2 regions of the Mesorhizobium sp. M2A.F.Ca.ET.042.01.1.1 genome follow, and region 1 is predicted to be linked to the other one. Evidence: riboswitches for the same ligand, from Rfam matches in the RefSeq annotation. Region 1 holds a riboswitch; the other holds the start of a gene.
What was found. A riboswitch is a leader RNA that binds a small molecule or an ion and turns the genes downstream of it on or off. The one in region 1 is predicted to bind S-adenosylmethionine.

Region 1 (7,998 bases):
GCTCCTGGTGCATTCGCTCGAGCACGCCGAAAACCCGCGCGAGACGCTGAACGAAATCTGGCGCGTGCTGTCGCCGGCGGGCAGAGTCGTCATCGTCGTGCCCAACAGGCGCGGCGTCTGGGCGCGCTTCGAGCACACGCCCTTCGGCAACGGCCGGCCGTTCTCGCGCGGCCAGCTGACCGAGTTGCTGCGCGAGGCGAATTTCACCCCGGCGACGTGGAGCGATGCGCTGTTCTTCCCGCCGTCGCCGCGGCGTTTCCTGATGCGGTTCCACAATGTGCTGGAGCGGGCCGGCCGCCGATTCTGGCCGATCTTTTCGGGCGTCATCGTCGTCGAGGCGCAGAAACGGCTCTACCAGGGCGTGCCGGTCGCCCAGCGCGCCTCGCGCCGCGTCTTCGTGCCGGTCTTCTCGCCCCAGGGCGCGACGCGGCTCGGGCGCAAGGCGGCGGACGCCGCCGCGCGACGGTGACGCGTTCGTGATCGATGTCGCGCCTTGTCCTTTACCCCCATCGCCACCCTATGTGAGGGAAAGCTTCGCGGCGCGGCTCCGTTGATCGCGCCCGAAATCAGGGATTTCCTTTATGGCTGACCAAATGGACTACAAGCCAGGCGCCGAGCAGGCCGCGTTCTCGATCGAGACCAGCAGCCTTTCCGACCAATTGGCCACGATACGCATGGCGCTGAAGACCTCGCCGGTGCGCCGGCCGCTTGCCTGGGTCAGCGTCGGCATCGTCGCCGTCATCATCGCGACCTCGATCGGGCAGGTTCTGCTCAACCGATGGAACCAGCCTTTCTACGATGCGCTGGCGCGGCGCGACCTCGGGGGCTTCCTGCACCAACTGATGATCTTTGTGGAAATCGCCGGCAGCCTGCTGGTGCTCAATATCGGCCAGACGTGGCTCAACCAGATGATCCGGCTGAGGCTGCGCGAGGCGCTGACGCTCGACCTCATCGATGAATGGATGGCGCCGGCCCGGGCCTTCCGGCTCGCCCATGCCGGCGCCATCGGCGTCAATCCCGATCAGCGCATGCAGCAGGATGCCGCCCATCTGTCGGATCTGTCGACCGACCTTGGCGTCGGCCTATTGCAGTCCTTCATCCTGCTGGCGTCCTTCATCGGCGTGCTCTGGCAGCTCTCTTCCGGCTTCGTCTTCCATATCGGCGGCCATTCGCTCACCATACCGGGCTACATGGTCTGGGCTGCGGTCCTCTATGCCGGCATCGCGTCCTGGCTGAGCTGGCTGGTGGGCCGGCCGCTGATACGCTTCAACAGCGACCGCTACACCCGCGAGGCGGAGCTGCGCTCCTCGATGGTCCGGGTCAACGAGAATGTCGATGCGATCGCTCTGGCCCATGGCGAGGCCGATGCCAGGCGCCAGCTCGAGCTCGACCTTGGCACCGTGCTTGGCGCCATGCGGCGTATCTACAGCGCCCAGATCAACCTTTCCTGGGTCACCGATGCCTATGGCTGGATCACCGTGGTAGCCCCGATCCTGGTGGCCGCGCCCGTCTATTTCGCGGGCGACATCAGCTTCGGCGGGTTAATGATGGCGGTGGGCGCCTTCAACCAGGTGAATTCCTCGCTGCGCTGGTTCATCAACAATATCGGCGCCATCGCTGACTGGCGGGCAACGCTGATGCGCGTCGCCGACTTCCGCATCGCGCTTGGCGAAACGGACATCCTGCACGACAAGGAAAAGCGAATCGAGGTCGGCGAGAATCCGGACGGCAAGCTGACATTCGACGAGCTCGAAGTCGCCTCGCCCGACGGCTGCACCAGGCTTGCCGAGACGAGCGTCGAAGTCCATCCGGGCGAGCATGTCATGATCACCGGCGATCCGCGCGCCGGCAAGACGCTGTTCTTCCGCGCCCTTGCCGGCCTGTGGCCCTGGGGAGGGGGCCGCATCGGCATGCCCGACGGGGAGAAGCCGTTCTTCGTACCGCGCACGCCCTATTTCCCGCTCGGTTCGCTGCGCGATGTGCTGAACCACGCCGAAGGCGTCAAGATCGACGACGCCGAGATCAAGGCCGTGCTCGGCGAGGTCGGGCTGGAGCGCCTGTCGTCCCAGCTCGACCGCTCGGCGCGCTGGGAGCGTGAGCTGGCGGACGACGAGCAGCGCCTGCTGGCTTTTGCGCGGCTGGCGCTGCGGAAGCCGAAATGGGTCATCATCGACGAGGCGCTGGACACGTTGGACGGCGCGACGCTGCGGCGCGTGCTGGCGATGCTGCAGGCCAGACTCCCGGATGCAGCAATCCTCAATATCGGGCGCGGCCTGCACAACAACCAGTTCTTCCCGACGGCCTTCACCATCGTCAAGGACGTCTGCGGCCCGGCGCTCAAGCCGGCGCGCGTCCGCGCCGGAGCGATCGAGCCGCCGCCCCAGGCGGCGCACCGCAAGAAATAGCTTTATTTTGCCGCGATCGCCGGGAAGAATCGCCGGCGTCGACAGAACGCCTGCAGCCATGCTCGAGATGCTCAGCCTGCTTGCCTGTTTCGCCTGCGCCGAGGCGGCTTCGTTGCCCGTGCCTGACGGCGGCACGCCGGTCGATGTGGAACTCGTGCTCGCCGTCGACATCTCGCAGTCGATGGATGAGGACGAGTTCGCGCTGCAGCGCGCCGGTTATGTCGAGGCGCTGCGCCGTCGCGATTTCATCAACGCGGTGCGTTCGGGGACGAACGGGCGCATCGCGCTGGCCTATTTCGAATGGGCAGGGGTGGTGCGCGACGACGGCGTCATCGCCTGGCAGGTCATTGACGGCGAGGACAGCGCCAACGCCTTCGCCGACAGAATTGCCGCGCGGCCGTTCCGCAGCTTTCGCGGCACCTCGATCTCGGGCGCTCTCGGCTTCGGCGCAGGGCTTCTGGAGAAAAGCGCCTTTTCGGCGCCCCGCCGGGTCATCGACATATCGGGCGATGGCCCCAACAATACCGGACGGCCTGTCGCCGCGATCCGCGATGCCGCCGTTGCCGAGGGTATCGTCATCAACGGCCTGCCGATTCTCATCAGGCCGTCGCCGAGCGTCAGCCGGCTCGACCGATACTATGCCGATTGCGTGACCGGAGGAGACGGTTCCTTCGTGCTGCCGATCTATGCGGCGTCCGAATTCTCGACCGCCATCCGCCGCAAGCTGATCCAGGAGGTGAGCGGCCTCACCGACGCCAGATCCATTCGCGTCCAGGATGCGGCGCCCGTCGATTGCCTGCTGGGCGAGCGCCTCCGGCAGCGCTTTTCCGATCCCTATTTTCCGGAACTCGACCGATAGCTGTCTTGCAGCCGCGTCAGACCGCCCGGGCGCCGTATTTGGCGCGGAACTCGTCATAGCAATCGCGGCGCCAGCGCCGGCCGACGACATAGCCGCGCAGGAGCTTCGGCAGCGAATAGCCGAGCGCCTTGGACGAACGATTGGCGAGATAGCCGGAAAAGGCCTCCTGCAGCCGGCCCTTCAATGTGTCGGCGATGATCTGGCGAGCGATCATAAAGGGCGGGACATCGGGATAGCGGTCGGCGATATAGGGATGCTTGTCGATCAGGTTGGCATAGGCCGCGACATAGCCGTCGCGCCGGCGGGAGATCGAGTTCTCCGAATTGTACTTCTTCCAGTCGATGTCTTCGGACAGCTGGGCGCCGCCGCGGCGGGCAAAGCGCAGCAGAAGGTCGAGATCCTGCATGCGCGTGATGTCGCTGTCATAGCCGCCGATCGCCAGCAGCGATTCGTGCCTGGCGGTGATTGCCGAGCCGGCGATGAAAATAGTCTGCGAGACAAGGGCGCGCTGCAACGCGCTTTTATCAAGAAAGGTTTCGCGGTTGATGCATTTGGTGCTGCGGCTGCCCTTCAGCGACAGGAACGAGCTGATCAGGACTTCAAGCGAGGGATTCTGGTCGAAGCGCGCCAGCGTCCGCGCCAGCCGGTCCGGCAGATAAACGTCGTCCGAATCGAGGAAGGTCACCACGGGCGCCCGCGCGCGCTCGATGCCCGCGTTGCGGGCGGCATTGGCGCCGCGCCATTTGGCGCCGACATAGATCAGCCTCGGGTCGCGGATCTCGGCCAGCGCGGCGGCCGTCCCGTCGGTCGAACCGTCGTCGACCACGATGTGCTCGAAGCGGGTAAGTGTCTGCGCCAGAACGCTTTTCACCGCACGTACGACCTGACTGCGCCGGTTGTGGGTCGGCGTGATCACTGAGATCAGCGGAACGTCCTGGTTCGACATCAGGCTGTCACTGCCGGTCGGATCTGGCGCGTGTCGGATGGGTTTGATGGCTATGTTCTTATCCCACCTGTGATTTGCGGTCGACGCTACAAAAAAGCCACCTGTGTGTCACGCCGAGCCGGCCTAGAAATGCGAAATGGGGCTTTTTCCGCAACGTTGCGGTTTGATGGCAACACAATCGGCCTTCCGGCCCGCGGAGGCCGTCCGCCGGCAGAGCCGGCGGTGAGAATCATGCGCTCATGGAACCGATCGCGCGGCGTCAGCGCCTGAGCAGAAACACCGCTTGCTGGCCGAAGAAGTTCCAGAACCACCACGGCATCGACAGGCCGATCTTCTGGCCGTTGGCGTCGAGTGCGGTCGCCTTCTCGACGGTCGCGCCGAGCTCTTCGCACAGGTTGACGAAGTCGCGGATGGTGCAAAAGTGGATATTGGGCGTGTCGTACCAGGAGTAGGGCAGGTCCTTGGTGACCGGCATCCTGCCCTTGATCAGCAGCGAGAAGCGCACGCGCCAATGGCCGAAATTGGGGAAGGAGACGATGGCGCGGTTGCCGATCCGAAGCAGCTCATCAAGCACCACCTTCGGGTTGCGCGTCGCCTGCAGCGTCTGCGACAGTACGACGAAGTCGAAGCCCTTGTCGGCATAGAATTTCAGATCCGTGTCGGCGTCGCCCTGGATGACGGAGAGCCCGCGCGCCACGCATTCATTGACGCCGCGCTGCGACAGTTCCAGCCCGCGGCCATCGACCTGCTTGGTCTCCTGCAATAGTTCCAAGAGGACGCCGTCGCCCGAGCCGACGTCGAGCACGCGTGACTTGGCCGGAATGAGATCGGTGACGACTTCGAGGTCGACACGCTGGGCGCGGTTGACGCTCATAGGCTGAGCCCCCTTGCGCGTGCTGCCGAACCGATGAAGCCGTTGATGGCCGCGAACAGCTCCGGCTCGTCGAGCAGGAAAGCGTCGTGGCCGCGGTCGGTCTCGATCTCGACGAAGGAGACGGAAGCGCCCGCCGCGTTCAAGGCATGCACGATCGAGCGGCTCTCTTCGGTCGGGAACAGCCAGTCGCTGGTGAAGGAAACCAGGCAGAAGCGCGTCCTGGTGCCGGCGAAGGCATCGGCGAGGCGCCCGCCGTGATCGGCGGCAAGGTCGAAATAGTCCATCGCGCGGGTCAGATAGAGATAGGAATTGGCGTCGAAGCGGTCGACGAAGGTCATGCCCTGGTGGCGCAGATAGCTTTCGATCTGGAAATCGGCGTCGAAGCCGAAGGTGAGCGCCTCGCGGTCCTGCAGGTTGCGGCCGAACTTGCGGTGGAGCGCCGCTTCCGAAAGATAGGTGATGTGGGCGGCCATGCGCGCGACGGCGAGCCCCTTTTCCGGGCGCTTGCCGAACTCGAGATATTTGCCGCCATGCCAGTCCGGATCGGCCATAACCGCCTGCCGGCCGACCTCGTGGAAGGCGATGTTCTGCGAGGAATGGCGGGCGCCGGTGGCGATCGGCAGCGCCGAGAAGACCCGCTCCGGATAGCTCGCCGCCCATTCCAGCACCTGCATGCCTCCCATCGAGCCGCCGAGCACGCAAAACAGCTTTTCGATGCCGAAATGATCGACCAGCATCGCCTGCGCGCGCACCATGTCGCGTATCGTGATGATGGGCAGGTCGAGGCCGTAAGGCTTGCCGGTCGCCGGATTGGTCGAGGCCGGGCCGGTCGAGCCGAGGCAGCCGCCGATGACGTTTGCGCAGATGACGAAAAAGCGGTTGGTGTCGATGATCCTGCCGGGACCGATCAGCACTTCCCACCAGCCCGGCTTGCCGGTCACCGGATTGGTGTTGGCGACGTGCTGGTCGCCAGTCAGGGCATGGCAGACGAGAATGGCGTTGGAGCGCGCGTCGTTCAAGCTGCCGTAGGTCTGGTAGGCGATCTGGAAAGGCGAGAGCAGCGTGCCGGCGTCGAGCTTCAGCGGCTTGTCGGGGCCGAACTGCAGCACTGGGCTCGACGGATGGTCGGCCTCATCGTTGGTTCTTGCAGCGCGCTGAGCGGCCATGTCCGTCCTCGATCCTGTCCCGCATCTGCCTCGACACGACGCGGTGTCCGGCCGGCGGCGGACAACAAAAAACCGGCTTGCCGTCGCAAAGCCGGTTACAGGTTGCAAACGGCCCTTTAGCGAGTTGTTTAACGTGGCTGCAAGCCGACCGGCCAAATCACCACGAGGTTCTTGGCTCTTCTACGTCTGCGTTATGCGAACGTCAACGGCGGCATTCCGGTGATCTCGTCTTGCGTAATTTATGTAAATTACGCATATTGCGTGGATGATATCGGTTCGATCTGTTTCAATCATTTCACCGGCTTTTTTATCGGATGGAGGCAGGTATGCCACGCAATACCGCGGTTCCGGCGAGCGATTTCGCCCGAAATTTTGCGAAATATCAGGACGAAGCCATCGCTAAGAAGGTCATCAACGTGACCAGTCATGGCCGGATTGTTGGAGCGTATCTGTCTGCCGCAGAGTTCGCGCACTACGAACTACTGAAGCGCCGGGAGCGCGAAATCCTGACCGTGGGCGATCTCGATGAGGACACGATCGCCTCCATCGAAGCTGCCGAATATGGCGTGGAACCGAAGTGACGCTGCCGGTTCCAAGGCCCAGGTCTTGTCATTCGCTATAGTTTTCTTTGGAGTACCGAACATGACCGGGGCGGTATCGAAGGCGCGAAGGATCGCCCCTGCGCGATCGTTGTCGCTACGCCACGCGATGCGGACGGTCACATCCACACCATAGTCGCACCGATTACCCATAGCCCGCCACCGGACAATTCCGCGTCGATTGAGATTCCGCCGACAGTGTGCCGGGCCCTTGACCTCGACGGCGGCCGGCATTGGCTGCGCCTTGATGAATTGAACCGGTTCCTTTGGCCCGGCTACGATGTTCGACCGCGTTCCGACGGCAGTTACGCCTATGGAATGCTGCCGCCGGCTTTGTTCGAGCAACTGCGCCGAGGGATTTTGCAGCTTCAGCAGACGCGCAAGACGCGGGTTGTCAGCCGCGACGTTTAACGCCGAGCCCGGCTGAAGCGCGGTGTAGAAACAGATCCGGGCCACGTGCTTCAAGCCCTTGTTTTAATGCGTGTCGTTGTTCCGGAAACCGCGGCACACTTCGCGGCGATATGCAGTAGGCCTCTCGACATTGCCGGTCACGGCTTGTATTTCCGCTGCGGCCTTCAAAGGCCCTCTCGACGGATTTGTGACATGAAGCAGGATCAGCCCCGTCCGACGCCCCGCGCGGGCATCATGGACATCGAGGCCTATGTGCCGGGAAAAAGCACCGCGCCGGCCGGCGTGACGAAAGTCTACAAGCTGTCGTCGAACGAAAATCCGCTGGGGCCCTCGCCGAAGGCGATCGAGGCCGCGCGCGAGGTGGCGGCGAAGCTCGACGTCTATCCCGACGGCACGGCGCGGCGGCTGCGCGAGGCGATAGGCGAGGTGCATGGGCTGAACCCTGCGAACATCATCTGCTCCAACGGCTCGGACGAGATCCTGGGACTTCTGGCGCAGACCTATGTCGCGCCGGGCGACGAGGCCGTGTTCACCGAACACGCCTTCATGGTCTACAAGATCTACATCCAGGCGGCGGGCGCCAAGCCGGTGGCGGTGAAGGAAACCGACGAGCGCGCCGATGTCGACGCGATCCTCGCCGCGGTCACGCCCAAGACGCGTATCGTGTTCCTTGCCAATCCGAACAACCCGACCGGCACCTACCTGCCGTTCAGCGAGGTGCGGCGGCTGCATGCCGGC
Region 2 (7,998 bases), on a different contig from region 1:
TCGGCGGCGGCTTCCCGTTGGGCGCCTGCCTCGCCACGGATGAGGCGGCGACCGGCATGACCGCCGGCGTGCACGGCACCACCTTCGGCGGCAATCCACTGGCGATGGCGGTCGGCAACGCCGTGCTCGACGTGGTGCTGGCCGACGGCTTCCTCGAGGACGTGCAGCGCAAGGCGCTGTTGTTGAAGCAGGGCCTTGCGGCGGTCGCGGACGAATTTCCCGAGGTCATCGAAGGCATCAGGGGAACCGGCCTGATGCTCGGCCTGAAATGCGCCATGCCCAACACCAAGGTGAACATGGCGCTGCGCGACCAGCACCTGCTTGCCGTGCCGGCCGGCGACAATGTCATCCGCCTCCTGCCGCCACTCACCGTCACCGACGAGGAGATCGGCGAGGCGCTGAAGCGCATCCGCGGCGGCGCCAAGGGGCTGACCGACGCGATAGCGGCCGAAGCCGCGAAATAAGTTCTGGAACCTGCCGATGAGCGTCCGCCACTTCACCGATCTATCCGCCGTTTCGGCGGGCGACCTGCGCATCATGCTGGACGACGCGATCGCGCGAAAGACCAGGCTCAAGGCGGGTGAGCGCTCAAAACCGCTCGACGGCAAGGTGCTGGCCATGATCTTCGACAAGCCGTCGACGCGCACGCGCGTGTCCTTCGATGTCGGCATGCGCCAGCTCGGCGGCGAGACGATCATGCTGACCGGCACCGAGATGCAGCTCGGACGCTCGGAGACCATCGCCGACACGGCGAAAGTGCTGTCGCGCTATGTCGACGCCATCATGATCCGCACCACCTCGCACGACCGGCTGATCGAGCTCACCGAGAACGCCACGGTTCCGGTCATCAACGGGCTGACCGACGATACGCATCCCTGCCAGCTCATGGCCGACATCATGACCTTCGAGGAGCATCGCGGCCCGGTGGCCGGCAAGACCTTTGCCTGGACCGGCGACGGCAACAATGTGCTGCACTCGCTGCTCGAAGCCTCGGCCCGGTTCCGTTTCAACTTGAATGTCGCGGTGCCGGAAGGCAGCGAGCCTTTCGAGAAATATGTCGATTGGTCGAAAGCCAACGGCGGCAAGGTCCGGTTTGCCAAATCCGCCGAGGAAGCCGTCGATCAGGCCGATTGCGTCGTCACCGACAGCTGGGTCTCGATGGGCCAGGAGCACCGCGCTCGCGGCCACAACGTCTTCCTGCCCTATCAGGTCAACGCGGCGCTTATGGCCAAGGCCAAGCCCGATGCGTTGTTCATGCACTGCCTGCCGGCGCATCGCGGCGAAGAGGTCACCGACGAGGTGATCGACGGGCCGCATTCGGTGGTCTTCGATGAGGCCGAGAACCGGCTGCACGCCCAGAAGGCGGTGCTGGCCTGGTGCCTGGGCGCTTGAGAAGGGCGGACCTGACCGCTTCCGGCCAGATTGGGGTCAACTTGATCTGGGGACAGGTGATGCCTATTTGCGGGCCATCACGTAAATTGAACGCGCTTCGACGCATGCGGCTCATCGGGTTGCATGGCTGCGCCCCGGAGTTTTGTCATGTTGGAAACCCAGACCTTGGCTGAGCATAAACCCCAACTCGGTGAATTCGGCTTCGCCGGCGACGACCACGTCGTGCCTTACGAGGTCGCGCCGCTTGATGTGCGCGGCCGCACCGTGCAGCTCGGGCCGATGCTCGACGCTATTTTGAGCCGCCACAATTATCCCGAGCCCGTCGCCCGCCAGCAGGCTCTGCTCGGCAACGGCGTCCTGGCTCTGACCATCGACCAGGGCGCGCACACGCAGCGCTACCAGGGCATCGTCCAGCTCGACGGCACCTCGCTGGAGGATGCCGCGCGCACCTATTTCCGCCAGTCGGAGCAGATCCCGACCGATATCAAGATGTCGGTTGCCAAGCTGGTCACGCCCGGCCCGGGCGGCGCACACGAGCAGTGGCGGGCAGGCGGCATCCTGGCGCAGTTCCTGCCTCAGGCGCCGGAGCGCATGCGCATTCCCGATATTTCGGGCGGCGACGGCGACGACCGCGAGCTGACAGACCACCCGGCCGACAATTCCTGGCAGGAATTGCTGGCGCTGCTCGGCACTATCGAGCCGACCGAGCTGATCGACCCGACCGTGGGCGCCGAGCGGCTGCTCTACCGGCTGTTCCACGAGCACGGCGTGCGCGTCTTCCGCAGCGTGCCCGTCGACGACCAGTGCTCCTGCTCGCGCGAGAAGATCCACGGCATCCTCCAAGGCTTTTCGGCTGAGGAGATCAAGGACTCGACCGAGGAGGGCGGCATCCATGTCGCCTGCGAGTTCTGCTCGACGCAATACGACTTCGACCCGGCAGAGTTCGCCGCGGAGTAAGAAAGCTCCGGTTCCTCGCCCCACGAAGTGGGGAGAGGTGGCCCGGCGAAGCCGGGACGGAGAGGGGTCTTTGGCATAGCTGGTAACCCGCTGTCCAAAGACGCCTGAGCGCATATCTCGTGTTCGCTCCCGCGCCAATCCCTCCGCGGAGATTTGGCCTCGCGTAGGTCGTCCCCCTCTCCGTCCCGGCTTCGCCGGGACACCTCTCCCCCGCTTTGCGGGGGTGAGGAACCCAAGTTCTCTAATTCACCGTCCGCCTTGTCCCCGGCATGTCGAGCGAAAACGCCGGTATGGCGATGTCGAACGTCTCGCCGCGGCCGTTGCGCATTGTGTAGTGGCCGACCATGATGCCCGACGGTGTCGAGAGCGGACAGCCTGACGTGTATTGATAGCTGTCGCCGGGATTGAGCTCCGGCTGGTCGCCGACGACGCCAGCGCCGCGCACCTCCTCGACACGGCCCTGGCCGTCGGTGATGTGCCAGTAGCGCGACAAAAGCTGCACGAAATCGTCGGAGCGGTTGTCGATTGTCACCTGATAGCCCCAGACATAGCGGTTCTCCGACGGATCGGATCTATCCTCCAGATAGAAGGGTCTGACCAGCACTTCGATGTTGCGCGTCACTGCGCGATACATGGGCCACTCCGGTTGCCACGGCGGAACATTTCGTCGCGCTTCCCTGTTGGACGCGCAGCGCCGACCATTCTGCCAGCCTTGTAGCGCACGTGGCGAAAAACAATGTCATTTAAGTGACACATGACAATGTTGGTGTGCACAAACCGTGCCGGGCGACTCGGGCGCTCTGTGACTGATGAAACCGCCGCATGCGGCCAAGAGCAATTCCAGGAAAAGTGTGAGCGGTTTTCCGTCCGGAATTGCGTGAAAACAAAGAGATAGGGTGACCAGATCTCGATGGAACTGACTATCGCAGCCGGCCTGGCTTCGTCAGCCCTTCTTCTCTCGAACCTCGCCAGCATCCTGCTAGCCGCGTCGCGGCTGAAACGAAGACATGTCATTGCGCCGCCCGTCGGCGCGCAGCCGGTCTCGATCATCGTTCCTTCGCGCGGCGTCGAGCCGTTCACGCAGGAGACCCTTCAGCGCGCCTTCTCGCTCGACTGGCCGCGCTATGAGCTGATCTTCTGCGTCGCGCATGCCGAGGACCCGGTAGTGAGGCTCATCGATGCGGCGATCGCGCGCCACCCGAAGCTTCCGGCGCGGTTGTTGATCGGCGACGACCATATCAGCGCCAATCCCAAGCTCAACAACTGCGTCAAGGGCTGGCAGGCGGCGCGGCACGATTGGGTCGTCCTCGCCGATTCCAACGTGCTGATGCCGAGGGACTATGTCCAGCACCTGATGGCGGCATGGCGCCCGGATACCGGCCTCGTCTGCTCGACGCCGATCGGTTCGCGGCCGGACGGCTTTTGGGCCGAAGTCGAATGCGCCTTCCTCAACACGCTGCAGGCGCGCTGGCAATATGCCGGCGAGGCGCTCGGCCTCGGCTTCGCCCAGGGCAAGAGCATGCTGTGGAACAAGCCGATGCTGGACGCCAATGGCGGCATCCAGGCCTTGGCCGCCGAGATCGCCGAGGACGCGGCCGCCACCAAGCTGGTCAACAGCCTGGGCCTGCGCGTCAATCTCGTCGCCTCGCCTTTCGAGCAGCCGCTTGGACAGCGCAGCTTCGCCGAGATCTGGTCGCGTCAGACGCGCTGGGCGCGGCTGCGCCGGGTGACGTTCCCGCTGTTCTTCGCCCCGGAGATCCTCACAGGCGCCGCGATGCCGCTGCTGCTGGCGCTGATTGCCGCGGCAAGCGCCGGCGTCAGCCTGCCCAGCACGGCTTTGTGCGTGCTGGCGATCGCCTACCTGCCGGAATGCCTGCTGGCCGCTGCCAAGGGCTGGTACCTGTCGCCGCGCAGCGTCACCCCGATGATCGTGCGTGACGCCATGCTGCCCGCCATCTGGGCTCGCGCCTGGTTCGGCGGCGCCGTCGAGTGGCGCGGCAATGCGATGACAATCCGCACCCGCGAGCTGAAAGAACTCAAGGAGATCGCCTGAATCGTCTGAGCGATCTCCCGCGATATTTTCCAGCTTATTTTGCCGCCTTCAGCGCCTGCTCGATGTCGTCCAGCAGATCGTCGGTGTCTTCCAGGCCGACCGAGAGCCTGAGCGTGCCGGGACCGATGCCGAGCTCGGCACGTGCCTCGTCGCTCAGGTTCTTGTGCGTCGTCGTCGCCGGATGGGTGATCAGGCTCTTGGCGTCGCCGAGATTGTTGGAGATCAGCACGATGTCGAGCGCGTTCTGGAAGGCGAAGGCCGCCTGCTTGCCGCCCTTGACGTCAAGGCAGATCAATGTCGAGCCGCCGGACATCTGCTTCTTGACGATATCGGCCTGCGGGTGATCGGCGCGGCCCGGATAGATGACGCGCGCGATCTCAGGCCGGCCGGCCAGGAAATCGGCGATCCTGCCGGCGCTTTCGGTCTGCTGGCGCACGCGAAGCGGCAGCGTCTCCAGCCCCTTGAGCAGCGTCCAGGCGTTGAACGGCGAGAGGCTGGGGCCGGTGTGGCGGAAATAGTCGTGCAGGTTTTCGTCGATCCATTTCTTGTCCGACAGGATGACGCCGCCGAGACAGCGGCCCTGGCCGTCTATGTGTTTGGTCGCCGAATAGACGACGATGTGAGCGCCGAGCTGCAGCGGCTTCTGCTGCAGCGGTGTGGCAAAGACGTTGTCGACGATGACGCGCGCGCCGATCGAATTGGCGAGCTTGGCGACAGCGGCGATGTCGACCACTTCCAGCGTCGGATTGGTCGGGCTTTCCAGGAAGAACAGCTTGGTGTTCGGCCTGACCGCCTTTTCCCAATTGGCGATGTCGGTGCCGTCGATCAGCGTCGCCTGGATGCCGTAGCGCGGCGCCAGCGTCTCCACCACCCAGCGACAGGAACCGAACAGCGCGCGCGCCGCGACGATGTGATCTCCCGCCTTGACGCTGCAGAGCAGGGCAGCGGAAACTGCGGCCATGCCGGAGGCTGTCGCGCGGGCATCCTCGGCGCCTTCCAGCGCGCACATGCGCTTCTCGAACATGTCGACGGTCGGGTTAGCGTAGCGCGAATAGATGAAGCCGGGCTCCTCGCCCTTGAAACGGGCCTCGGCAGCCTGCGCCGTCTCGTAGACATAGCCCTGCGTGAGATACATCGCCTCGGCGGTTTCGCCATACTGGGAACGCAGCGTTCCGCCATGCACGAGTGCTGTCTGAGGTTTCCAGTTGCGCTTCTTGGTGCTCATAGCCCTGCTTCCAGACACAAAAAAACCGGCCGCGAAGTCGCAACCGGTCCATACAGCCTTGCGGCTCGACGGTCCTTTAGCGACTTGTTTAACGTGGCTGCAAGCCGACCGGCCAAATCACCACGGGATAACGACCCTTTAAATGACCGCCGCGCTTGCGTCAATTGCCGGCTTCATTAAGAGGTTTGTACCAGCCGGACGGCAACAGCCTGCTTGGGTCCTCGCCCGGCCTTGTGAACGGAGCCAGCCTTTGCGGCAGACAGGCATTCTTCCGGATCAGGACATCGCGGCGCTGTTCAAGGCGAACGCGCTCAAGTCGCCGCGTGCGCTGGACACCAACCAGATCCAGCCGGCCAGCCTCGATCTCAGGCTCGGCGACAAGGCCTATCGCGTGCGCGCCTCCTTCCTGCCGGGGCCCGATCATCTGGTCGCCGACAAGCTCGAACGGCTGAAGCTGCACGAGATAGACCTCACCGGCGGCGCGGTCCTGGAAACCGGCTGCGTCTATATCGTGCCTTTGCTGGAAAGCCTGGCATTGCCGGCCGAGGTTTCGGCCTCGGCCAATCCGAAGAGCTCGACCGGCCGCCTCGACATCTTCACGCGGGTCATGACCGATCGCGGCCACGAGTTCGACAAGATCGCCGCCGGTTATCACGGGCCGCTCTATCTCGAGGTCAGCCCGCGCACCTTCCCGATCGTCGTGCGCGCCGGCTCGCGGCTGTCGCAGATCCGTTTCCGCATCGGCAATGCCGTGCTTTCGGAGAGCGAGCTGCGCGACCTTCACCGTGCCGAGATGCTGGTCGCCACCGAGCCGCCCAATATTTCCGGTGGCGGCATCGCGCTCTCCATCGATCTCGACGGCGACAAGGACGGGCTTGTCGGCTACCGCGGCAAGCACCATACCGGCCTGGTCGACGTCGACAAGCGCGCCGCGCAGGACGTCGTCGATTTCTGGGAGCCGATCTACAAGAGCGGCGCCGGCGAGATCGTGCTCGACCCTGACGAATTCTATATCCTGGTCAGCCGCGAGGCGGTGCACGTGCCGCCGCTCTACGCCGCCGAGATGACGCCCTTCGACCCGCTGGTCGGCGAGTTCCGCGTCCACTATGCCGGCTTCTTCGATCCGGGCTTCGGCCACTCCGCCGCCGGCGGCAGCGGCAGCCGCGCCGTGCTCGAAGTGCGCAGCCACGAAGTGCCTTTCATCCTCGACCACGGCCAGATCGTTGGCCGCCTCGTCTACGAGCACATGCTGAAGCGTCCGCAGGCGCTCTACGGCACCGACCTCGGCTCGAACTACCAGGCGCAGGGCTTGAAGCTTTCCAAGCATTTCAGGACCGCGCGCTGAGCTGCCAATCTCCCCCCTTGAGGGGGAGATGCCCGGCAGGGCAGAGGGGGTCGTCTCACATGGAGCGCGACGTCCTGTGACGCGAGGAGGTTGGCGCTCTACGCGCAGCGACCCCCTCTGTCGCCTTCGGCGACATCTCCCCCTCAAGGGGGGAGATCGGCGCTACAGCGCCTTCACCGCCACCTTCACCGGCTTTTCGATCTCCAGCGGATTGCGCAGCGGCAGGCCGAAATCCGGCGCCTCGATTTCGAACGTGTCGCCGGCCTCGGTCTTGATGCCGTCGGCGAAGGAGAGCGTCGCGGTGCCGAACATATGCACATGCACGTCGCCGGGCTGGCGGAAGGCCGAATATTTGAAGTGGTGGTGCTCGAGATTGGCGATGGTGTGCGACATGTTCGCCTCCCCCGACAGGAACGGCTTTTCCCAGAGCAGCTTGCCGTCGCGCCAGATGCGCGATGCGCCGCGGATGTCGGCCGGCAGGTCGCCGATCAGGATCTCGGGGCCGAACGAGGCGTTGCGCAGCTTGGAATGGGCGAGGAACAGATAGTTCACCCGCTCGGTGACGTGGTCGGAAAACTCGTTCGACAGCGTGAAACCGACGCGGAACGGCGCGCCATCATCGCCGATGACATAGATGCCGGCGATCTCGGGCTCCTCGCCGCCATCCTGCGCGAAGGCCGGCGACATCAGCGGCGCGCCGGGCGCCACCGCCATCGTGCCGTTGCCCTTGTAGAACCATTCCGGCTGGACGCCGACCTGGCCCTTGGCCGGCTTGCCGCCTGCGAGGCCCATGCGGAACATCTTCATGGAATCGGTGAGCTCCTCCTCGCCGCCCTCGCTGAGCTTCTTGTGCATGGAATCGCGCGTCGCCGCGGAGCCGAGATGCGTCAGCCCGGTGCCGGTGAGATGCAGATGCGCCGGGTCCGGATGGTTGATCGGCGAGACCAGCCGGCCCCTCTTGTAGGCGGCATCGAGATCGACCGTCTCGCCATAGCCCTTGCGCTCGATCAGCGCTTCGAGGCCGAT

Region 2: another riboswitch for S-adenosylmethionine. It lies ahead of EOA23_RS00415 (O-succinylhomoserine sulfhydrylase); the one in region 1 lies ahead of EOA23_RS09910 (homoserine O-acetyltransferase).

What each region holds. Positions count from the first base shown of each region.
Region 1 is NZ_RZRX01000047.1:20,333-28,330, forward strand. Features, by position in the region: gene EOA23_RS09885 (methyltransferase domain-containing protein) at 1-469, shown strand, start outside; gene EOA23_RS09890 (ABC transporter ATP-binding protein/permease) at 582-2,405, shown strand; gene EOA23_RS09895 (DUF1194 domain-containing protein) at 2,464-3,264, shown strand; gene EOA23_RS09900 (glycosyltransferase family A protein) at 3,281-4,210, opposite strand; gene metW (methionine biosynthesis protein MetW) at 4,470-5,084, opposite strand; gene EOA23_RS09910 (homoserine O-acetyltransferase) at 5,081-6,250, opposite strand; SAM riboswitch at 6,347-6,424, opposite strand; gene EOA23_RS09915 (hypothetical protein) at 6,577-6,831, shown strand; gene hisC (histidinol-phosphate transaminase) at 7,453-7,998, shown strand, end outside.
Region 2 is NZ_RZRX01000001.1:85,480-93,477, forward strand. Features, by position in the region: gene EOA23_RS00390 (aspartate aminotransferase family protein) at 1-464, shown strand, start outside; gene argF (ornithine carbamoyltransferase) at 481-1,392, shown strand; gene EOA23_RS00400 (Hsp33 family molecular chaperone HslO) at 1,540-2,349, shown strand; gene apaG (Co2+/Mg2+ efflux protein ApaG) at 2,591-2,983, opposite strand; gene EOA23_RS00410 (ceramide glucosyltransferase) at 3,260-4,402, shown strand; gene EOA23_RS00415 (O-succinylhomoserine sulfhydrylase) at 4,437-5,627, opposite strand; SAM riboswitch at 5,684-5,761, opposite strand; gene EOA23_RS00420 (2'-deoxycytidine 5'-triphosphate deaminase) at 5,878-6,972, shown strand; gene araD1 (AraD1 family protein) at 7,135-7,998, opposite strand, start outside.